Regions from separate parts of the Mesorhizobium sp. WSM4844 genome, predicted to be linked through region 2. Evidence: predicted binding sites of a transcription regulator. Region 2 holds the regulator's gene; each other region holds the start of a gene.

Region 1 (7,738 bases), on a different contig from region 2:
GGCGAAAAAGCCGAACCGCGGCAGCGAATATTCGATCTTGCTGAGGCTGAGAAACAATACGGTGATCAGGACGGCAGAACTGGCTGCTGCAGCCGCAATGGCGGTCCCGTAGGTGACGGGAACGCGCCAGCCTCTCGATCCAAAGCGTGCCATTCGAGCCACGCCGGAGCTCGATCAGCCGCCAGGCTCGAGCGTCTTGATCAGCCAGACCCAGCGTGGTTTGTGGATTGGCGTATCGAAGGCCGGGTGGTCGTTGAGCGGATAGACCAGCCGGGTCGGACCTTGCGTGCGTCGGGTCAGCAATTTTCCGTTCTGGCGGGTGGCAAGCAGGAGAGGACCTTCCGTCCAATCTTGGCGCGGAATTATCTGCACATATTCGTCAACCGCCCGCAGAACAACGGAATCCTCGCCTTCCAATCCAACGAGCTTGAGCACATCGCGGAACAGGACGCCTTCAAATGTAAGCTGCCCCTTTTCAAATGGACTTGCGGTGGTGACCCTGTAGAGACCGAGCTTTTCCAGCTGTCGCAACGTGACTGGCACCGACTTGCCGTTGTTCTGAACATTGAAGGCCACAGTGTCTGGCGATTCCGGGAGCTCAACGGGCTCCAACGCCCCGGCCGGCAGGATGCAAAACGCCAGGACTGCCAGCATGATCAGACTGCGCTTAAGCGATGAAAATCCTGTGTTGAGCAAGGATGACATGCGCAATCCTTTTCTTGTCGATGGGCCAGCACCCAGCCGTCGCCACGACCTTCATTCGGGCAGGCGGGTTTAACATTGCCATGAATGTCTAATTTTTCCGTTAGCCCTATTCGGCCGACGAACCGGGAGAGACGCGCACGGCGAAACTGCCGATCTCCCCCGCTCGTGGCGGAGATGGCCGGCAGGCCAGAGGGGCGCGCGAAGGATCGCGGCCTCGTTCCAGCCTGGGTTCCTCGGCCCACACGATGGCCCATTATTGTGGGGCGAGATGCCTGCTAGGGCAGAGGGGGCTGAAGGATCGCCGGCCTTCGAACTCACTTCTTCTCGCCGGTCGGCCTGATGAAATGGCCGAGCAGATCCATCGGCACCGGAAACACCACCGTCGACGAGCGCTCACCGGCGATGTCATGGAGCGCCTCGAAATAGCGCAGCTGCATGGCCTGCGGTGTCTCGGACAGCATCTTGCCGGCCTCGACGAGTTTTGCCGCCGCCTGCTGTTCGCCGTCGGCATTGATCACTTTCGCACGCCGCAGCCGTTCGGCCTCGGCCTGCTTGGCGATGGCGCGGACCATGTTCTCGTTGAGGTCGACATGCTTGATCTCGACATCGGAGACCTTGATGCCCCAGGCATCGGTCCGCTGATCGAGGATCTCCTGGATATCGCTGTTGAGCTTGTCACGCTCGGCCAGCATTTCATCGAGCTCATGCTTGCCGAGCACCGAGCGCAACGTGGTCTGTGCCAGCTGGTTGGTGGCGGTCATGAAGTCCTCGACCTGGATCACCGCCCGCTCGGCGTCGACGATACGAAAATACAGCACCGCGTTGACCTTCACCGAGACGTTGTCGCGCGAGATCACGTCCTGCGGCGGCACGTCCTGGACCACCACGCGCAGGTCGACCTTCACCATCTGCTGCACGAAGGGGATGAGGATGATCAGGCCGGGTCCCTTGACCCCGGTGAAGCGGCCGAGTGTGAAGACCACACCGCGCTGATATTCCCTCAGGATGCGAATGGCCGCGGACAGGAACATGACCATGACGAGCGCTGCTACCAGATAGGCCACATAACCGATCATCATTGCCTTGCTCCATCGCTTCGCACATTGCGGCGCCGTATCGTCAGCACGAGACCCCTGACATCAGCCACCTCGACGCTGTCGCCCACTGCAATGGGTTCGTCGGCTTTCGCCCGCCAGCGCTCACCCCGGGCAAGCACGTGGCCCTCGCTGCCCTCCCAGTCGAGGACCTTGGCCGGCAGCCCTTGCATGGCCTGTGCGCCAACACGCGGAACGTTCTTGCGGGCCGCCCACAGATAGCTGCCGGTCAGCAGCGCCAGGCCGAGCGTCAGGATGGCGGCGGTGCCGATGACGGCCCACGACATCTCGAAGCCGGGACCTTCGATCCTGAGCAGCATGGCAGCGCCCAGCAGAAACGCAGCCACGCCTCCCAGCCCAAGCACTACTGTGGGATTAAAGACCTCGACGACGAGGAAGATGATGCCAAGCAGCATCAAGGCAAGGCCGGCATAGCTGATCGGCAGGAGATTGAGCGCATAGAGCCCGAGCAGCAGGCAGATCGTGCCGATCACGCCTGGCGCGACCGCACCTGGGCTGGTGAACTCGAAGACGAGGCCATAAACGCCGATCAGCATCAGGATGACGGCGATGTTCGGGTCGGTGATGACGGCAAGAAGCCGGATGAGCCAGCCGGGCTCCAGCGTTTCAACCGGCAGCCCTTTGGTCGCCAGCACCTTTTTCCTGCCGGCGATCTCGACCGACCGGCCGTCGGCCAGCTGAAGCAGTTCGGTCGTGTCGCGGGCGACGAAGTCGACGACACGTTCCTGCAGCGCCGCGCTGGCCGACAGGCTGGCCGCCTCGCGCACCGCCTTTTCACCCCAATCGGCATTGCGCCCGCGCAGTTCAGCCAGGCTGCGGATCAGGGCAACCGCGTCGTTCGTCGCCTTGGCGATCATCGCATTGCCCGCCGGTGGATTCTTCGGGTCCTTGCCGGCGTCCGGGCCATTGTTCTTGTCGTCGCCGGGAAAGGATGGCATCGGCCCGCCCATCTCGATGGGCGTTGCCGCGCCCACATTGGTGCCGGGCGCCATCGCCGCCACATGGGTTGCGTAGAGGATGTAGGTTCCGGCGCTCGCCGCATGCCCGCCGGCGGGCGCGACATAGCCGATGACGGGAACCGGCGAGGCGAGGATGTCGGCGATGATCTCACGCATGCTGGTGACCAACCCGCCCGGCGTGTCCATCTGCAGGATGAAAACCTCGGCGTTCCGTTCTGCGGCCACCGCCAGCGCTTCCTCGAACTGCATGGCGCTCGCCGGACCGATGGCGCCGTCTATCTCGATGCGCAGCGCAGTCCTCTCCTGGCCGTTTGCTTCTCCGGTTAGGAAAGAAGAACAAACAGCCACAGCGGCTACGAGAGCCGCGGCAATCAGGGCTACACGCGCCAGTTTCACGCTCAAAGCTCCCTATCAGGGATATGGGCCCGGTTTTGCCGAAATCCATGCTGCGTCGCGGCGGTGAAGCTGATCCAGGGCAACGGGGCGTTGTGCCTAACCCGGTTGGCAGGAAACGGGTGGTTTGCACGCGCCGATTCACCCATCTGATTGCAGAAGCCGATGAAGCCAGAGGAGGCAGAGCCATGACCATACACACGGTTCCAGAAGCAGCGGTCCGATCGGCGGAAGCGCGCGTCGCCGGATATGACTGGCAGGCACTGGCCGAGGAGATGAGCGGCTATGGCTGCGCGGTGATGGAAAAGCTGCTGACGTCAGAAGAATGCCGGGAGATCGCCGGGCTCTATCCCGACGAAAGCCATTTCCGCAGCCATGTCCACATGGCGCGGCACGGCTTCGGCAAGGGCGAGTACCGCTACTTCCGCTATCCCTTGCCAGAGCTGATCGGCGGCTTGCGCACCGCACTCTATCCGCGCCTTGCCGCCGTCGCCAACGACTGGAACGAGCGCATGGGCATCGCCCAGCGCTACCCGGACGAACACGCCGCGTTCCTCAAGCAATGCCACGAGCAGGGCCAGACGCGGCCGACGCCGCTCCTGCTCCAGTATGGCCCTGGCGACTTCAACTGCCTGCATCAGGATCTCTACGGCGATCTTGCCTTCCCGCTGCAGGTGGCAATCCTGCTGTCGGAACCGGATAAGGATTTCACCGGCGGCGAGTTCGTGCTGACCGAACAGCGCCCGCGCATGCAGAGCCGCGCCGAGGTGGTGCCGCTGCGCCAGGGCGACGCAGTCGCCTTCGCGGTCCACAATCGTCCGGTCCAGGGCAGCAAAGGCAGCTACCGCGTCAATCTCAGGCACGGCGTCAGCCGGATTCGCTCCGGCCTGCGCCATACCGTCGGCATTATCTTCCACGACGCGAAATAGGGCTGTCCCTGCGTAGAGGCGACCAGCAACTTCGTGCCAAGGGGATCTGTTGTCGGAGTCGGCGCCGCCCCTCATCGCCCTGCCGGGCACTTCTCCCCGTGTGACGGGGAGAAGGGACTGGTCGCACCGTGGCGGATATTCTGCAACGCTGGTGATTGGCGAAACCATCGATGAGAGCGCCCCTCTCCCCGTCACTATACGGGGAGAGGGTGCCGGCAGGCAGGTGAGGGGCAGCGCAAAGCTGAAGCGATTGGCTGCCGAACAATTCTTCAGGCAACCGCGGCAATCGCGGAAAAATAAAAATCTCACCCGCAAAGATCTTTGTCATCCAATCGTTAACCAAGGTTCATACGGTGAGCGGTGTTGTTTCTCTGCCGGCGTTCGTTCGCCGGGCGGATGACTGTTGATATCTGCCAAGACTGAAAAGTAGCTATTTGTTCGCGAGTCGGGGATCGCCATGATGTTTCCAGCAAGCTTTGCGTCACTACGGCGCAAATCGGCGAAGATCAGCGGCGCCATCACGCTTGCTGTTGGCCTGATGATCGGGGCCGCTGCGCAGGCCGAGCCTATCCGCGGCGCCGGATCGACACTGGCCGCCCCAATCATCGGCAAATGGGCAACGGCCTACGAGAGCGCCCGCGCCGACGGCGGGGACTATGTCTCGCCCGACTGGAAGGTCGACTATGAAATCGTCGGCTCGCTCGCCGGCGTCCTGCGTCTCGATCAGCCGGACGTCGACTTTGCCGCGACGGATGCGCCGATCAATGCCGCCGAACTCAAGAAGGCCGGCCGCCAGCAGTTTCCGATCGTGATGGGCGCCATCGCCGTCGTCGTCAATCTCGACGGCATCGGCCCGGAAAGCCTTCGCCTGACGGGGCCGGTGCTGGCCGACATCTATCTGGGCAAGATCCAGTCATGGTCCGATCCCGCGATCAAGGCGGTGAATCCGGATCTGACGCTGCCCGATCTCAGGATCAGCGTTGTTCACCGCAAGGATGGCTCCGGCTCGACCTTTGTCTTCACCGAGTACCTGTCGGCGGTCAGCGGGGAGTGGAAGGCCAAATACGGCGCCAATACACTGATCTCGTGGCCGCTCGGCACTGACGCGGAAGGCACACAGAACCTCATCCACGCCGTGCACGACACGAAGGGCGCGATCGCCTATGCCGAATCCGGCCAGGCCCAGCGCGCCAGCCTTGCCTACGCGCTGATCCAGAACAGAGCCGGCAAGTTCGTCAAGCCGGAGCCGCAGGGCGTGCAAGCTGCCGCGACCTCCATCGACTGGGCGCAAACGACCGACTTCTTCGCCTCGCTGACCGATCGAGACGGCGATGCCGCCTATCCGATCAGCGCGGCGGTGTTCGCGGTCGTTCAGGTCTCGGGCCGTTCGGAACATCGCTATCGCCGCGTGCACGACCTTTTCCGGCTCGCCTTCGCCCACGGCGCTGATGACGCCGCCGCGCTCGGCTACGTGCCGCTGCCGAAGGCGCTCGTCGCCCGGATCGAGCAATACTGGGCAAGGCTGGAGCCGGTCGGAAACTGAGCGGAAGAGCCAGGCCGCTGCTTCGCGCAGCGCCTGAACTGAAATTCATATCGCGCCGTGATGGCGGCTTGTTGGGGACTGCGTGACATGGACATCGATATCTTCAAGGACATCCTCGTGCCGGTGATCGGCGGGTTGGGCATTTTTATGCTCGGCCTCGACTTCATGGCCAACGGCATCCAGGCGCTGTCGGTCAACCGGATGCGCGCCTTTCTCGCCAAGGCCGCCGGAACGCCGATCAAGGGCGTGCTGGCGGGAACGCTGATCACCGGCGTCATCCAGTCGTCGACGGCGATGAGCGTCATGGTCGTCGGCCTGGTCAATGCCGGCGTCATCGCGCTTCGACCGGCGATCAGCGTGATCATGGGCGCCAATATCGGCACCACGCTCGGCAACGGGCTCATCGCGCTGCCGCTCGGTCCGCTCGGGCTGATCCTGGCCGGCGTGTTCTCGCTGATCTACTGCTTTGCCAAAAGCGAGAAGGTCAAGAACATAGCGCTTGCCGGCATGGGCTTCGCGCTGATCTTTTATGGCCTCAACCTGATGACCGGCGGCCTGCGCCCGCTGCGCAATCTGCCCGAAGTCATGGCACTGCTTCAAACACTGACGGCCGACTCCTATCTCAACCTGCTCAAATGCGTGTTCATCGCCGCCGGCGTGACCGCCATGATCCATTCGTCCTCGGCGACGATCGGCATTGTCATGGGCCTTGGCGCCGCCGGCATTCTCGACTGGACGACGGCCGTCGCCTTCTCGCTCGGCGCCGATCTCGGCACCACGATCACCTCGTGGATGGCTTCGCTCAATCTTTCGAAAAACGCCAAGCGCACCGCTTACGCCCACATCTCCTTCAACATCATCGGCGTGTGCATCACCATCCCGCTGTTCTTCGTCTCCATGCAGGTCCTGGAATGGGCCATGCAGTTCTTCGGCGGCGATCCCGCCATTCCGGTGATCGTCGACGGCAAGGAGACCTTTCCCCTGGTGCCGGTCGCGGTCGGCCTCTACTCGACCTTCTTCAACGTCTTCAACACGCTGTTGCTGTTTCCGTTCATCGGGGTGTTCGAGCGGGTCCTGTCGCGTGTCGGTCACACCGATGCCGAGGACACGGAAGATTTCTCGACGCCGCGATTCCTCGACCGCAAGCTGGCCGGCGATTTCGCCAAGGCCGTTCCCGCTGTCCAGCAGGAGACGGCCCGCCATCTGCAAGCCGGCGCCATGTTCCTCGACATCGCCCGCTCGTCGAAGAAGGCGCCGTCGGATCCGGGCGAGCACTACCTCGCAACCGATATCCTCAGCCGCGACATCCGCGCCTACACCGCCGAATTGATGAAGGAGGATTTGCCCTACGACCAACTCGACCTGATCGCCAGCCTGATCGAGGAAGCCGACTTCACCGCCGCCCTGACGGAATCGATGCATCAGGTAGCGCGCCGCGTGCGGCGCGAAAAATTCAGCAGTCCGGCGCAGGCCATCGTCGACGTCGCGCTGAGCAAGCTCGATGCCTCGCTGCGGCAGATTTTGCCGACTTACGGCATCTCCGACCCGAAGGTGCCGGCCGGCCATGTCAATCTGCCGGAGGTCGAGGAACTGCGTGCCCGCACGCTGGCGCTCGGACCCAATGCCGGCGCCGCCGAACGCGGCACGATCCTGGCGCTGCTCGGGTCGATCGAGCGCGCGGAAATCCTGATCCAGCGCATCGATGCCGAGCGCAAATCGGTCAACCGGCAGAGCGTGCTCGCCCGGGCGTCGGCACGCAAGGAAACCAGGCCGCACGCGATGGGCGATCCCGGCCTCAGCCCGGTCCCGGCCGAGTAGCGGGCGCCGATCTTCCTTCTCCCCTTGTGGGAGAAGGTGGCCTCGCGAAGCGAGGTCGGATGAGGGGTGTTCCAGCTTGGCGCCGACGGCGATCCTTCCAACACCCCTCAACCGTCTTGGCGCTGCGCGCCAATCCACCTTCTCCCGCAAGGGAGAAGGGAGCGCGCTTCGGCGCCTTCGCTCAGCCTTGAAACAGCGCCAGTTCTTCGGCCGTGAGGTGGCGGGCCTTGCCCTTGGCGAGGTCGCCGAGCCGCAAGCGGCCGATCGCCACCCGCA
Region 2 (7,738 bases):
GGGCGCGCCACGTGGTCGAGCGCGTTCTTCGCGCATTCTTGATCGCCTGTTCGGTGGTCGCGATCCTGACGACGATCGGCATCGTCCTGTCGCTTATCTTCGAGTCGCTGCGGTTCTTCCAACAGGTGCCGTTCTACAAGTTCCTGTTCGGCACGCATTGGTCGCCGCAGAGCGCCTTCACCGGCGCGGGAGCGGAGGCCGGGGCGGTCAACGAGGACATTTTTGGCATGGTGCCGCTCTTTGCCGGCACGTTGCTCATCACCTTCATCGCCATGCTGGTGGCTGCGCCTATCGGGCTGATGGCGGCGATCTACCTTTCGGATTACGCCTCCAAAAGCGTCCGCGCGGTCGCAAAGCCGGTTCTGGAAATCCTCGCCGGCATTCCGACCGTCGTCTACGGCTTCTTCGCCGCGCTGACGGTTGCGCCCTACTTCCGCGGTATCGGCGAAAGCCTGGGCCTCAACGTCGCATCTGAATCCGCGCTCGCCGCCGGCGTGGTCATGGGTATCATGATCATTCCCTTCGTTTCCTCGCTTTCCGACGATGTGATCAACGCCGTTCCGCAATCCCTGAGAGACGGTTCTGCCGGCCTCGGCGCGACCAAGTCGGAAACCATCCGCAAGGTGGTCCTTCCCGCTGCCCTTCCGGGCATCGTTTCGGCGATGCTGCTTGCCGTCAGCCGCGCAATCGGCGAAACGATGATCGTGGTCATGGCGGCGGGGCTGGCGGCAAACCTCACAGCAAATCCGCTCGAAGCGGTCACCACCGTGACCGTGCAGATCGTGACGCTGCTTGTGGGCGACCAGGAGTTCGACAGCGCCAAGACGCTTGCAGCCTTCGCACTCGGCCTGGTGCTGTTCTGCATCACGCTTACCCTCAACATCGTCGCTTTGCGCGTCGTCCAGAAATACCGAGAGCAATATGACTGATGCGATCTCGTCATTCGGCGCCGTCGGACGGCCGGTCAGCATTCATACCGACGACGCCGCGAAGGCGCGGCTGAAGGGCCGCTACCGCACCGAAACGTGGTTCAAATGGCTCGGCGCTGCAGCTGTCGCGTTGGCCGGCTTGTTCCTTGTGCTGCTCCTGTCGACGATCGTCACGCAGGCGATTCCGGCGCTGCGGCAGAACTATGTGACGCTGCCGATCGATCTTTCAGCGGCCAAGGTCGACCCGGCGAAACTCGATGAAGTGAACTACGACGCCATCGCTCAGGAAGCGCTTACGGCAAAATTTCCGGATGTGACGAGCCGCCAGGACAAGCGCCTGCTGCGCGGGCTGATTTCCACCGGCACAGGCGTGTTCCTGCGCAAGGATATTGCGGCTGATCCGGGGATGCTCGGAGGAACGGTGGACTATGCGGTTCCACTCGACGATTTTGCCGACCTCTATCTCAAGGGTTTGCTTGCCGACGTCGGTTCGGACGAAGCGATTTCGACAAGCGTCACGCCTTCGGGAACCAGCGGCGACATCGATCTGACCTTCGGCGACGATGCCATGCTGGCGCTGGCGCGCGGCCATGGTGCGACCGAGGGCGAAAACGGCATGTTTACGCTGACGAGCGGCGCGTCGTCGCTGCTGGTCGCGTTCAATGGCGGCACGGTCAAGCTGACCGCGCTGTCGCCTGCGGCCAACGGCACGGTGATCGCAAAAGGCACGGTGATCGAGGCGCTGGACAGCACGGCGCCCGCCGCGAGCGGCCAGGCATTCCTGCGCGTCATCGAGACGCCGGAAGCATCGCGAAAGATTTCGGACAAGGTGATCGTCTGGCTCGACACGCTGAAGAGCGCCGGCCTGATCGAAAGCCGGTTCAACTCGATCTTCTTCTTCACCGGCGCAAGCCGCGAGCCGGAATTGGCCGGTGTCTGGGGCGCGGTCGTCGGATCGTTCCTGACCATGATCGTAACCCTCGCCATCGCCTTCCCGATCGGCGTTTCAGCGGCGATCTATCTTGAGGAATTTGCGCCCAAGAACCGGCTGACGACGATGATCGAAGTGAATATCAACAATCTGGCGGCGGTGCCTTCGATCGTCTTCGGCCTGCTTGGACTTGCCGTATTCCTGAATTTCTTCGGCATGCCGCGCTCAGCCCCGGTGGTCGGCGGCATGGTGCTGGCGCTGATGACCCTGCCGATCATCATTATCGCCTCGCGCGCTTCGCTGCGTGCCGTGCCGCCGTCGATCCGCGAGGCGGCGCTTGGCATCGGAGCGTCCAAGGTCCAGACCGTGTTCCATCACGTCCTGCCGCTGGCGATGCCGGGCATCATGACCGGCACCATCCTCGGAATGGCGCATGCGCTCGGCGAAACCGCGCCGTTGCTGATGATCGGCATGGTCGCCTTCATCGTCGACATTCCCGGCGGCTTCACCGATCCCGCAACGATCCTGCCGGTGCAGATATTCATGTGGGCGGATTTCCCGGAAGCGGGGTTCCAGCAGAAGACTTCGGCGGCGATTTTGATTTTGCTGGTGTTTTTGGTCATCATGAATGCCATCGCGGTGATACTGCGCAGGCGCTTCGAGCGGCGCTGGTAAGGAGTAGAGGATATGAACATCATGACGGAAGCCGGCGTCGAGCAGAAACTGAGCAGCGCAACCAACGCCCCTTCGATCAAGATGAAGGGCGAAAAGGTCTCCGTTCACTACGGCGAGAAGCGAGCACTGTTCGACGTCGATCTCGATGTCCGCGAGCATCAGGTGACGGCGTTGATCGGCCCATCGGGCTGCGGCAAGTCGACGTTCCTGCGTTGCCTGAACCGAATGAACGACACCATCGATATCGCGCGGGTGAGCGGCAAGATCACGCTCGACGGCGAGGATGTCTACGACCCGAAAATCGATGTCGTCGAGCTGCGAGCTCGCGTCGGCATGGTGTTCCAGAAGCCGAACCCGTTTCCGAAGTCGATCTACGAAAACGTCGCCTACGGTCCGCGCATTCACGGCCTGGCCAGGACCAAGGCCGAGTTGGACGGCATCGTCGAATCGAGCCTGAAGAAGGCCGGCCTGTTCAACGAGGTCAAGGATCGCCTACTCGAGTCGGGAACCGGTCTGTCCGGCGGACAGCAGCAGCGTCTGTGCATTGCGCGCGCCATCGCCGTGTCGCCGGAAGTGATCCTGATGGACGAGCCCTGTTCGGCGCTCGATCCAATCGCCACCGCCCGCGTCGAGGAACTGATCGACGAACTGCGCCAGAACTATACGATCGTCATCGTTACCCATTCGATGCAGCAGGCGGCGCGCGTGTCGCAACGCACGGCGATGTTCCATCTCGGCTACCTAGTCGAGGAGGGCGCGACCGACAAGATGTTCACCAACCCCGACGACAAGCGCACCCAGGACTACATCACCGGCCGGTTCGGCTGAGCGGTCCGGCGAATTTCGAACACGAGGACAGCACCATGGGTGAACACACCGTCGCATCTTTCGACGAGGAACTGGAGCACATCGACCGGCTGATCCGCGACATGGACGAGCTCGCCGCCGCAATGGTCGCAGCCTCGATCCGCGCGTTGCTTGCGTCGGACAATGCGATGGCGCAGCGCGTCGTCTCGGACGACGCCATCATGGATGCGCGGCAGCGCGAACTCGACGACAGCGCCATCACGCTGATCGCCAAGCGGCAGCCGATGGCGCAGGATCTGCGCGCCGTGGTTGGCGCAATCCGCATGGCGGGCGATCTCGAGCGCATCGGCGACCTGGCCAAGAACATAGCCAAGCGGGTCAGCGCAGTCGGGCAGAGCGCGACGCCGCGGAATCTGTCGCACGGTATCGATGCGATGGCGGATCTCGTTCTTGTGCAGCTCCGCGGCGTGGTCGAGCACTATGTGTCGCGCGATGCCGGCGCGTTGAAGGAACTGCGCGCCGACGACCAGAAGATCGACGTGAAATACACGGCGGTTTTTCGCGAGCTCCTGACCTACATGATGGAGGATCCGCGCAACATCACCGCCTGCACGCACCTTCTGTTCTGCGCCAAGAATCTCGAGCGTATCGGCGATCACGTCACCAACATCGCCGAAAACGCCTACTTTGTCGTGACCGGGCAGCAATTGCCGGCGGATCGCCCGAAGCTCGACGAAACGACGATGTCGGCGCCGGCGACATGACAGGAGTGACCGGCCGATGATCGCGCCGCGCATCATGGTGGTGGAGGATGAAGAGCCGCTGGGCGTCCTCCTCCGTTACAATCTTGAATCCGAAGGCTATCAGGTCGAGGTGGTGACGCGCGGCGACGAGGCCGAAATCCGGCTGCAGGAAAACGTGCCCGATCTTTTGGTGCTCGACTGGATGGTGCCGGCGGTTTCCGGCATCGAGCTTTGCCGGCGGCTTCGGGTGCGCCCCGAAACCGAGCGGCTGCCGATCATCATGCTGACCGCGCGCGGCGAGGAGAGCGACCGGGTGCGCGGCCTTTCGACCGGAGCCGACGACTATCTGGTCAAGCCGTTCTCGACACCGGAATTCATGGCCAGGGTCAAGGCGCTGCTGCGCCGCGCCAAGCCGGAAGTGCTGTCCAGCGTGCTCAAGGTCGGCGACATCATGCTCGATCGTGAATCGCACCGGGTCTATCGCAAGAAGAGCGAGATCCGGCTCGGGCCGACCGAATTCCGGCTGCTCGAATTCATGATGCGGCACCCGGGTCGGGTCTTCTCGCGCAGCCAGTTGCTCGACAATGTCTGGGGCGAGACGATCTACATCGACGAACGCACTGTGGACGTCCATGTCGGCCGGTTGCGCAAGGCGGTCAACAATGGTCGCATGCCCGATGTCATCCGCACCATCCGCGGCGCCGGCTATGCGATCAGGGAAGACTAGCTGATACCTGCGCTTCCGGCGTACCCAAAAGTACGCTCCGCTCCGGTTCTCGGAACCCACCATTCTCGACTCGGCCTGACCTGTATCTCAACACACCCCAAGTCGCGACCCGGGAGTCCCTGCCTTCGGATTCAAGCCACGTTCTTTCCGACCGAGCCGGCTCGTGCCTGGATGCTCGGCGCGAAAATCTCCTGATCGACGAAGCTCAGCGCCCGCATGGCGCAGCCTTCGCGGATCAGCGGCAACTCGTTCGGCTCGGTGTCGAAGGAAATCGAACCCGAATGCTGGCCGCCGGCGGTCTGGGCGATAGCCTCGCGCAGCGCCGGCTCGATCAGGTCGAAGGCGGCAGCGCTGGCGCCGACCATGGCCACCGGCGCCGGATCGATCAGCGCAAACAGGCTGCCGAGCCCGAAGCCGAGCGCCTCGCCGGCCTTGCGGTAGGCTTCGCGCTCCGGTCCGTCCGTCTCGCGCGCCCGGGCCGCCAGTGCCCGCATCTCGGCGTCGCTGACATCGGCGACTGGCTCGGCGTTCTCGCTCAACAGCCTTGCGTTGCGCCAGATGGCGTAGTTGCCGGCATAAGCCTCGACGCAGCCGCGCCGCCCGCAGCGGCAAAGCGCGCCGCCCGGCCGATGGATCATGTGGCCGAATTCGCCGCCCGAGGAGTGGGTGCCGGTGAACAACTCGCCCTTCAGCACCAGCCCCATACCGATGCCGTGCGAGAGCAGGATGGCGATGAAATCGTCGCGGTAGCGATCCGGGTGGCGCCAGCGTAGCGCCACGGCCATCATGTTGCAGTCGTTCTCCATGATCGCCGGGATGCCGAACTCCCGTTCCAGAATGTCGGCGAAGGCGATGTTCGTCTGCGGCGTGATCGGCGACCACAACATGGCGCGCGCGTGGGAATCGGTGATGCCCTGGATCGCCAGCGCGATGCGGGCGACGCTTTGGACATCGAGGTCGGGATCTTCGAGCCGGCGCCGGACGATGGCGACACATTCGCCGATCAGCGCGTCGCGCGACATGGTCAGCGTGTCCAGCCGGCGCTGTTCCTCGGCGACCACTTGTCCGGCATAATCGATGACGGCGACCGACAGGAAATTCAGCGACAACACGACGGCCAACACCGCAGCGGCTTGCGGATTGAGGCTGAGGCCGACCTGCGGCCGGCCGCGTTTCAGCGAAACCGTCTCGCTCGCCTTGCTCTCGGCCAGGATGCCTTCCTGGATCAGGTCGGCAGAGATCGCCGATATGGTCGAATGGCTGAGGCCGGTGGTCGCGGCGATCTCGGTCCGCGACGGCTGGCCTGCCCGGCGCACGGCCGAAATCACCATCGCCCGGTTGCGCCGGCGCAGATCGTCATGACGGATTCCCACCGACATTTTTTACGTCCTCCCTAATGCCGCGGCCGCTCATGAATCGGAAGCCGTCGGTAATGTCCGACAAATACTGGCAGAAGCGGAGGGGGCTGTCATTATTTATTCCGAGCCTCGAAAAAAAGCCCGACAGGACGTCAAAATCCATCAGAATTGGTGTTGACAGTGCTTCGGCGTTGGACCAGTATTTTTTCGAGGCTCGAAAAAATAGAGCCTTTGTGCCGGCCTTCGGGCCAGTTGGTCGCGCCCTACGCGGCGCAGGGAGGAATATCATGAAGAGATTCGCAGCCGCCATTCTGGCGGGGGTCGCCATGTCGCTGACGCTCGCGTCGGCCGCGCAGGCCAAGGACAAGGTCATTGGCGTTTCGTGGTCGAACTTCCAGGAAGAGCGTTGGAAGACCGACGAAGCGGCCATGAAGGCGGCGATCGAGGCCGCCGGCGACAAATATATCTCCGCTGACGCACAGTCCAATCCCGGCAAGCAGCTGACCGACGTCGAAAGCCTGATCTCGCAGGGCGCCAACGCGCTGATCATCCTTGCGCAGGATGCCTCGGCCATCGGTCCGGCGGTGCAGAAGGCGCTGGACGAAGGCATTCCGGTCGTCGGCTATGACCGGCTGATCGAGAACAAGGACGTGTTCTATCTGACCTTCGACAACCAGGAAGTCGGCCGCATGCAGGCCCGCGAAGTGTTCAAGGTGGCGCCGGAAGGCAATTACGTCTTCATCAAGGGCTCCGGCGCCGACCCGAATGCCGATTTTCTGTTCGCCGGCTCCATGGAAGTGCTCAAGGATGCCATCGACAGCGGCAAGATCAAGAATGTCGGCGAGGCTTATACGGACGGCTGGCTTCCCGCCAACGCCCAGAAGAACATGGAACAGTTCCTGACCGCCAACGACAACAAGGTCGATGCGGTGGTTGCCGCCAATGACGGCACCGCCGGTGGCGTCGTCGCGGCGCTGACGGCGCAAGGCCTGGCCGGATCCGTCCCGGTTTCGGGCCAGGACGGCGACCATGCCGCGCTGAACCGCATCGCGCTCGGCACACAGACCGTATCGGTGTGGAAAGACGCGCGCGAGCTCGGCAAGAACGCCGCCGAGATCGCCTCGCAGCTGGCCGACGGCAAGCCGATGACAGACATTGCCGGCGTCAAGGATTTCACCACGCCGGGCGGCAATGTCGTCAAGTCGCTGTTCCTGACGCCGATTGCCATCACCAGGGACAATCTCAACGTCGTCATCGACGCCGGCTGGATCAAGCAGGAAGAGGTCTGCGCCGGCGTAGCGGCGGGCACCGTCCCGGTCTGCAACTGATCCGCCTTCGCCAAAAAACCTGAAACGCCGCGGCTTCACGCCGCGGCGTTTTTTTCAAAAGAGTTGTTTTTCCGCGTCTCGCGGGTAATTTCTAGGCTGCTTCCGGCATCCGCGGCAGACGGCAACGGTGGGAGGACATCATGACCGACACGACTTCCAACACGCCGGTTGCCGATCGGGCGCGTGAATCCGAGCTCAGCCCCTTCGGCCGCTTCCTCAAGGCAACCGAGCTCGACATAC
Region 3 (7,738 bases), on a different contig from region 2:
ATCTGTCGCTGCTTGGAAGGCTGTGGCCGACGCCGATCAAGGCACGGCGCAAGGCGGTCGACGAACTTGGCGAAAAGCTGGGCGAACTGCATGATGTGTTCGTCTTGCGCACGCTTCTCGAGGCCCACGACCGGCCGCTCGGCTCTCCTCAGGAAACGCGACTGCTGAGCAAGCTGTTGAAGCGCTCGGAGAAAAGCCTGAAAAAGACCTGTCTTGCGGCGGCAGCCGATCTGTTCGGCGACAGGCCCAGGCGCTCGACAAAAAAACTCGCGCGCAAGGCGCGCACCGATCTGGCCGCCGCGCCGCACGAAGACGCCAGCGCGCCCGGCGCCGCTGCCTGACGCGGTGCTTGCGTCCGTCCGACATCGCTGACGATGAGGAGAGGGTTAGACCTCTCCCGGCGCGGCATTCTTCAACTGCGCTCGCGCGTCCCTGATCGAGGCGGCGTATGTCACCAGCGGCCGTTTGACGCCGTGGTTGATCAGCATGCGGCGTGTCTGCGGCGAAGCGCCTGATATGATGAAGCGCACGCCGGCGCGCCTCGCCTTGTGGGCAGCGCTCTCGATGACGTTGGCCGCCGTTGAATCGAAGAATGGCACGGCCGAGCAGTCGAGGATGAAGTTCTTGCGCTGGTCGGCGATGCGGTCCAGCACCGTGGCGACGGTCGAGGCGGCGCCGAAGAAGAAGGCGCCGGAAATCCGGTAGACGACGGTGTCGGCATCGCTGGCTTCGCTGGAATCGTATGCGCTGGCGGCGCCGGTTCTGTCGGCGACATCGTCCTGCACCAGTCCCTGATCCGGCTCAACCGCAATGCTCTTGGCCATGCGGTCGATGAACAGGATCGAGCCCAGCGCGAAGCCGACGACGATGCCTTCGGTGAGATCACGGAAGATGACGATCAGGAAAGTCGCCATCAGCACCAGCGCGTCGCCGCGCGAGGCACGCAGCAGCGTGGCAAAGGCCTGCTTCTCGAACATGTTCCAGCACACCACCGCCAGCACGCCGGCAAGGGCTGCAAGCGGGATGTAGCTGGCCAGCGGCGCCGCCACCAGCATCAGGGCAAGCAGGAGGGCCGAGTGGATCATGCCCGAGACCGGTCCATGCGCGCCGGCCCGCACATTGGTCGCGGTGCGGGCTATGGTGCCGGTGGTGCAGATGCCGCCGAACAGGGCGGACACGATGTTGGCGAAGCCTTGCGCCACGAGTTCGCAGTTGGAGCGGTGCCGCCTTCCTGTCATGCCGTCGGCGACCACCGCCGACAGCAGCGATTCGATCGCGCCGAGCAGCGCAAAGGCTAGGGCGTCCGGCAGGACGTCGATCATCCTGTCGAAGCTGATCGGCGGAAAGGCCGGCATTTGCAGGCTGCGCGGGATACCGCCGAAGCGCGTGCCGATCGTTTCGGCAGGCAGAGAAAACAGCGCCACGACAAGCGACGCCAGACCGATGGCGATCAGCATGGCGGGCCATTTCGGCCGCCACCGTTTCATCAGGGCAATGGCGACGATGGTCAGCAGAGCGACGAAGGTGGCGGCGAGATTGATCGTGCCGGCCGCCTCGCCGATCGCCATCAGCTTCGGCACCAGCGGTCCAGGTTCTTTGCCGGCGAGTTTTAGCCCGAACAGCTCGACGATCTGGCCGGAGAAGATGATGATGGCGATGCCGGCGGTGAAGCCGACGGTCACCGGATAAGGAATGAATTTGATGTAGGTGCCAAGCCTGAGGTAGCCGATGACGAGCAGCAAGACGCCGGCCATCATCGTCGCCAGCAGCAACCCGTCGACGCCGACCCGTGCCACGGTTGCCGCCATCAGCACGATAAAGGCGCCCGCCGGCCCGCCGATCTGGAAACGGCTGCCGCCCAGAGCCGAGACGAGGAAACCGCCAATGATGGAAGTGTAGAGCCCGCGCTCCGGAGACACACCCGATGCGATCGCGATCGCCATCGACAGCGGCAGCGCCACGATGGCCACGGTCAGTCCGGCGATGGCATCGGCCTTGAAGTGCTCTGATGTGTAGCCTTCGCGCAGCACCGTCGCCAGCTTCGGCGTGAACAGTTCGGAAAATGTCGGCTGCGCCGGTTGATGAATTGCCCGCTGGGTTCGATGCATGGACTGCCTTCCGCTCCTGATGCATGCCGCCAAAAAGTGCACAGCGGCCACGCATAAAACCAAGCAGGCGGCGGGATCGTCGGCAGGACTGTCGGCGGTCGCCGTCGCGACTCTATTTCGGCTCAGCCTGGCGGGTTCTGCGGCACGACCGGCTTGAGGCGCACCCCCCTGCCGCCGCGCTCGCTGGCCTGGTTCTCGCCGATCAGCTCCACGCCGGCCCGGTCGAGGGCCTGGATGACCTTCATCAGCGTATCGACCACGCCCCTGACCACGCCGTCGCTCGCTTCCATGCGCTGAATGGTTGGAAGCGAAACCCCGGCGCGCTCGGCGAGCGTCTTCTGATCGATGCCGGCCAGAGCCCTTGCGGCGCGCATCTGCGCGGCAGTGATCATCGGCTAAAAACCCCCGTCTGAGTCTGCATTCCATGTATAATACCATCATTGTGATGGTTCAAGCATCATCATGCACATATCAGACATGCGCTCACACGGCCCGGTTGCATCCTGGCGAGCCTGCGCCTGCTGGACCAGCACGCCCCAGCCGCCGCAACTTAAAGGAGAATTGGTACAGCGTCGTTCGGAACGGCGGTTCAGGCGCCGGCGGTCTGCCCGCGCCATCGCTGGAACGCCCATGCGACCAGCCAGCACAGCATCGCCCAGGCGAAGCCGGCGCACCAGCCGGCCAACACGTCCGATGGCCAATGAACGCCGAGATAGACGCGGCTGATGCCGACGAGCAGTGCTGTCAGCACGGCAAGTGCCAGCACATAGATCTTGGTCGTTCGCCCAGGCAGGAAACGCGACGCCATGCTGCCCAGCGTCAAATATGTCACCGCCGACAGCATCGCATGGCCGCTTGGAAACGAAAGCGTCGCCACGTCGGCGAGATGCGAGACCAGGTCGGGGCGCGGCCGATCGATTCCGAGCTTCAGCGTGCTCGACAGGGCCTGCCCGCCCGCCACCGCGACGAAGACCAGAAACGCTGCTCCCGGCTTGTGGATCAGCAGCAGATAGACGATCACCGCCACTGTGATCAGCCCGAGCACGATGGCGCTGCCGAGGCTGGTAATGTCGCGCATCGCCCCTTCCAGCCATGGCGGTCCGATCGGATTGTCGGGCTGGCCCGCTTCACGGAAGGCGAGCATGATTTCCGTGTCGAAGGCGTGCGGCGTGGTGTCCCGCGCCACCTCCATCAGTTCCTCGAACCCCCACAGCCCGCCGGCGATGACCAGTCCGGCCAAAAGCACCGGGAATTCGATCCAGTTGAGCAGCTTGTTTGCGGTATTCTTCATCGGGCCAATCGTCTTACAGCGCCGCGCGTCCTTTTGGACGCGCAAAGGACGCTGTAGCACTTTGATTTGGCGCATGATCCTTTCCGAAATCGTTTCCGATTTTCGGGGTCATGCGCAACTACAGTTTTTGCAGATAGGGTCCGAGCGTGATCAGCGCCACCGCTGCGACGGCGAGCACGATGCCGGTCGCCTGCAACGAATTGACGCGCTCGCCGAAGAACACCAGTGCCACCACGTTCACCGACACCAGTTGGATCACTGCCGACAGGCTGAACGACACCGACATGCCGAATTCACGGATCAGCCTCAGCATGATCAGATTGCCCGCTGAATAGAGCGCCAGAGTCAGAACGATCTTGCCGAGGCTCGGCGCCAGCCCCCATTGCTTGGCCGCCGTCGCCGCCAGCAAGAAGATCACTGTCGAAATGCCGAGCTGCCCCAGTCCCCAGAAACTCACTTTTTTGTTCCTCCCGACGCAGTGCTTGCGCGCCTGCCGCAGATCTTGTTTCGGAAGCGTCGGTCGCGGTCAAGCGGCCTGATCAAAGACATGAAATCGGGCTGGAAATTGGTCGGCAACGTCATCAAACTGTGATCTGCTGGCGATACGCGGTCAGTCAAGCAACACGCTCCAGCCATCCCAAAGAGCCAGAGGCACGCCCCCATGACTGAACATCGCCCCGACGCCCATTTCCGCACCAGCCTGCTCGAGGAAAACGATGGGCCAGGAACCAATCCCACTGACAACCAGACGATGGGCGAAATCATCGCCGCGCGATTCTCGCGCCGTGGTTTTCTGCAGGGATCGCTCGCGGCAACCGCCATCGCCGCCACCGTCAGCCCGCTCGCGCTGATCCTCGCCCACGATGCCCGCGCCGGCGGCGGCTCGGTCTTCAGTTTCGACGAGGTCGAGGCAGGCGTCGACGACAAGCACCATGTCGCTGCCGGCTACGACGCCGACGTGCTGTTGCGCTGGGGCGATCCGCTGTTTGCCGATTCGCCGGAATTCGATCCGGCAAAACAGTCGGCGCAGGCCCAGGAAAGACAGTTTGGCTACAACAACGACTATGTCGGCTATCTCCCGATAGACGGCTCGGCCGAGCACGGCCTGCTGGTGGTCAACCACGAATACACCAATCCGCATCTGATGTTCCCGGGCCTTGTCAGCATCGTCGATGGCGAGGCCAAGCAGGCCCCACTGAGCAAGGAACAGGTCGATATCGAGCTAGCCGCGCATGGCGGCACCATCGTCGAAGTTCGCAAGGTATCAGGCAAATGGCAGGTGGTGCGCGACGGCAAGCTCAATCGCCGCATCACCGCCAACACCGAGATGGCACTGTCCGGCCCCGTCGCCGGCCACGACCGGGTCAAGACCAGTGTCGATCCGACCGGCACGAAGGTCTTCGGCACCATCAACAATTGTGCCGGCGGCGTCACCCCCTGGGGCACCTACGTCATGGCCGAGGAAAACATACACGGCTATTTCTCGGGCGAGCTGCCGGAAGGCCACAAGGAAGCCGCCAACTACAAGCGCCTGGGCATTCCCGAGGGCGCCTATGAATGGGCTGCGCATTACGACCGCTTCGACATCGGCAAGGAGCCGAACGAGCCGAATCGCTTCGGCTGGATCGTCGAGGTCGACGTCAACGATCCGACTTCGGTGCCGAGGAAGCGCACTGCCATGGGCCGCTTCAAGCATGAGGGCGCTGAATCGATCGTCGCCAAGGATGGCCGCGTCGTCTTCTATCTCGGCGACGACGAGCGCTTCGACTATGTCTACAAGTTCGTCACGGCCGGAAAGTTCAACGCCGAGGACCGCGCCGCCAACATGGATCTTCTCGACGACGGCACGCTCTATGTCGCCAAATTCGCCGAGGACGGTTCGATTGAATGGCTTCCCATCGTCTTCGGCCAGGGCCCGCTGACGGCGGAGAACGGCTTTGCCAGCCAGGCCGAGGTGCTGATCGAGACGCGCCGTGCCGCCGATCTTCTCGGCGCCACCAAGATGGACCGTCCCGAGGATATTCAGCCCAACCCGACGACCGGCAAGGTCTACGTCATGCTGACCAACAATTCGAAGCGCAAGACGGAGCAGGTCGACGCCGCCAACCCGCGCGCCGAAAACGCTTTTGGCCACATCGTCGAGATTGTCGAGGACGGTGGCGATTTCACTGCCACCAAGGGCAAGTGGGAAATCATGTTGAAATGCGGCGATCCCTCGGTGGCCGAAGTCGGCGCTACCTTCTCGACCGCAACGACCGCCAATGGCTGGTTCGGCATGCCGGACAATTGCGCCATCGATGCGGCCGGCCGGCTCTGGGTCTCGACCGATGGTCAGGGCCCGAAGGCGACCGGCCGCACCGACGGCCTGTGGGCGGTCGACACCGAAGGCGAGGCGCGGGCGACCTCGAAGCTGTTCTTCCGCGTGCCGATCGGCGCCGAACTCTGCGGCCCGCTGTTCACGCCCGACGACCAGACCGCCTTCGTCGCGGTCCAGCATCCGGCCGATGGCGGCGAGGACTGGGAGGCTTTTGGCCGTCCCTCCTACTATGAGGACCTATCGACCCGCTGGCCTGACTTCAAGCCCGATATGCCGGTGCGGCCGTCGGTCGTCGCCATCACCAAACAGGGCGGCGGCAAAATCGCGGTCTGAATCACTGCAAGGCGCTAGCAGCGCCAAGGAAGGATTTCGTCGATACGAAATCCTTCCTTTTCCTGATGCGCGGGAATGCGCCTGATGGGCTCATTCGGCGCGCTGAACCACGGCCACGTTCATCATGCTTCTCAACCTGAAGCCAATGGACTCGTATAATCCGATGGCCGTGGTGTTGCTGGCAAAGGCGTGGAGATAGGGAACTTCGCCGCGCGCCGCTATCTGGTTTGCCACGAACAGCGACATCAGCCTGCCCAGACCACCGCCCCGAAATTCCGGATGTGAGCACACGCCGCTAAGTTCGGTATAGCCGGGTTGCTTCATGCGTTCGCCGGCCATCGCCGCAAGTCGGCCCTCGATCTTCACACCCCAAAAATCGCCTAGGCTCAAGGCTTCGAGCGTGAATGGGCCAGGCTTGGTGACCAATGCCAAGGCGAGCATCTCAGCTGCATCGTCTCGCGTCAGACGTTGCACGCGCTTGTCGGAGACCATCTGCAATGGCCGCTCGGCAATCATCTGAACCCCGGGCGCGGTCGAAGTCGCCGAAAGTTCCGCGGGCAGAGCAATTGCGTCCACCTGAAGCAGGATCGCACTCTCGCCTGGGGAGACAAATTTTCCGAGCGCCTGCAGGCTTTCCGCATCGTCCGCGGCACTGGCGGCGAAGGGAGCTATCGAGGGCCGATACCGCATGGCGTGGTCGTCACCTTGCGCGAAGGCTTGGTGTCGCGTCCGAAGCGCGCTCCACACGGGACGGTCAAGCAGGTATTTCATCGCGTGGCACTTCCGGCTTCTTTACACGACGGTCGAGAGGCGCCGCGGCGAGGCCGTCCTCGATGGCGGCCAGCTGAGCAAGAAACGGCCCAGAAAGATCCGCGCACAGATCCGCGACGGCATTCTCGATGCGCGGCCAGACGTCGTGCTTTGCAACATCGACCAGCCGCTGGCCGTGCAGGGTGAGGCAGACAATCCTGCGCCGCTGGTCATCATCCGATGGACTGACCTCGACCAGTCCCAATTCGGCCAGAAGCGACACGCTCCGCGTTACACCTGGCTGTGCGACCCCGAGGGATTGCGCCAGTTCCCCGACTGGCAGCGGGCCCAGCCTGTCGAGCGCAGCCAGCAGCGGGTACTGGCTCGACTGAACCGGCACATCGAGGCAGTCGAGCAGGCGCTGCGTATCCGCCTGCAATTGCTCGCCAATACGCTTCAGCCTGCTGCCCAGGCACAGGAAGCCAAAGGACCTTACGACGTCTTCCATAATCAACCTGCCAGCCAATTGATAACACGATATATAACATTATATGGAAATCAAGCGCCGCCATCGCACGGCCGCTTTCAAGCGTCGTCACCAGATTTGGTCGTCTTGGGTCGGGAACATCGCTCGGATGCTGGCGCTGCGTCGCCTGGGCAGGCCGTTCGGTCAGTTCCGCAGCCGGTAGCCGGTCCTGAAAATCCACGCGACGATCGCTATGCAGATAAGCAGGAAAACCACGGTCATGCCGAGGCTGATGCCGATCGAGACGTCGGACTTGCCGTAGAAGCTCCAGCGAAAGCCGCTGACCAGATAAAGGACAGGGTTGAACAGCGTCACCGTGCGCCAGGTACCGGGCAGCATGTCGATCGAATAGAAGCTGCCGCCAAGAAAGGTAAGCGGCGTGATGATCAGCAGCGGCACCAGCTGCAGCTGCT

The links. Region 2 encodes PhoB, which activates phosphate uptake and scavenging genes when phosphate is short. Its sites were predicted from a motif close to TGTCATNNANCTGTCAT; they were not measured.
Region 1: a site for PhoB is predicted at 4,424-4,440, ahead of pstS (phosphate ABC transporter substrate-binding protein PstS). Genes of this name have one in related genera too.
Region 3: a site for PhoB is predicted at 3,976-3,992, ahead of AC0L2A_RS19445 (PhoX family protein). Genes of this name have one in related genera too.

The regions. Positions count from the first base shown of each region.
Region 1 covers NZ_JBVVQB010000091.1:924-8,661, reverse strand. The annotation lists gene AC0L2A_RS34630 (putative bifunctional diguanylate cyclase/phosphodiesterase) at 1-153, opposite strand, end outside; gene AC0L2A_RS34625 (putative pterin-binding protein) at 175-705, opposite strand; gene AC0L2A_RS34620 (slipin family protein) at 1,020-1,784, opposite strand; gene AC0L2A_RS34615 (NfeD family protein) at 1,781-3,175, opposite strand; gene AC0L2A_RS34610 (2OG-Fe(II) oxygenase) at 3,361-4,101, shown strand; gene pstS (phosphate ABC transporter substrate-binding protein PstS) at 4,559-5,644, shown strand; gene AC0L2A_RS34600 (Na/Pi cotransporter family protein) at 5,732-7,462, shown strand; gene AC0L2A_RS34595 (pseudouridine synthase) at 7,644-7,738, opposite strand, start outside.
Region 2 covers NZ_JBVVQB010000036.1:33,041-40,778, reverse strand. The annotation lists gene pstC (phosphate ABC transporter permease subunit PstC) at 1-929, shown strand, start outside; gene pstA (phosphate ABC transporter permease PstA) at 922-2,535, shown strand; gene pstB (phosphate ABC transporter ATP-binding protein PstB) at 2,548-3,363, shown strand; gene phoU (phosphate signaling complex protein PhoU) at 3,399-4,106, shown strand; gene phoB (phosphate regulon transcriptional regulator PhoB) at 4,123-4,812, shown strand; gene AC0L2A_RS24250 (ROK family protein) at 4,944-6,191, opposite strand; gene xylF (D-xylose ABC transporter substrate-binding protein) at 6,458-7,498, shown strand; partial or broken gene AC0L2A_RS24240 (sugar ABC transporter permease) at 7,639-7,738, shown strand, end outside.
Region 3 covers NZ_JBVVQB010000024.1:19,957-27,694, forward strand. The annotation lists gene AC0L2A_RS19420 (CHAD domain-containing protein) at 1-341, shown strand, start outside; gene AC0L2A_RS19425 (SulP family inorganic anion transporter) at 387-2,108, opposite strand; gene AC0L2A_RS19430 (helix-turn-helix domain-containing protein) at 2,231-2,500, opposite strand; gene AC0L2A_RS19435 (phosphatase PAP2 family protein) at 2,698-3,399, opposite strand; gene AC0L2A_RS19440 (hypothetical protein) at 3,518-3,856, opposite strand; gene AC0L2A_RS19445 (PhoX family protein) at 4,061-6,049, shown strand; gene AC0L2A_RS19450 (GNAT family N-acetyltransferase) at 6,140-6,820, opposite strand; gene AC0L2A_RS19455 (MarR family winged helix-turn-helix transcriptional regulator) at 6,804-7,307, opposite strand; gene AC0L2A_RS19460 (ABC transporter permease) at 7,470-7,738, opposite strand, start outside.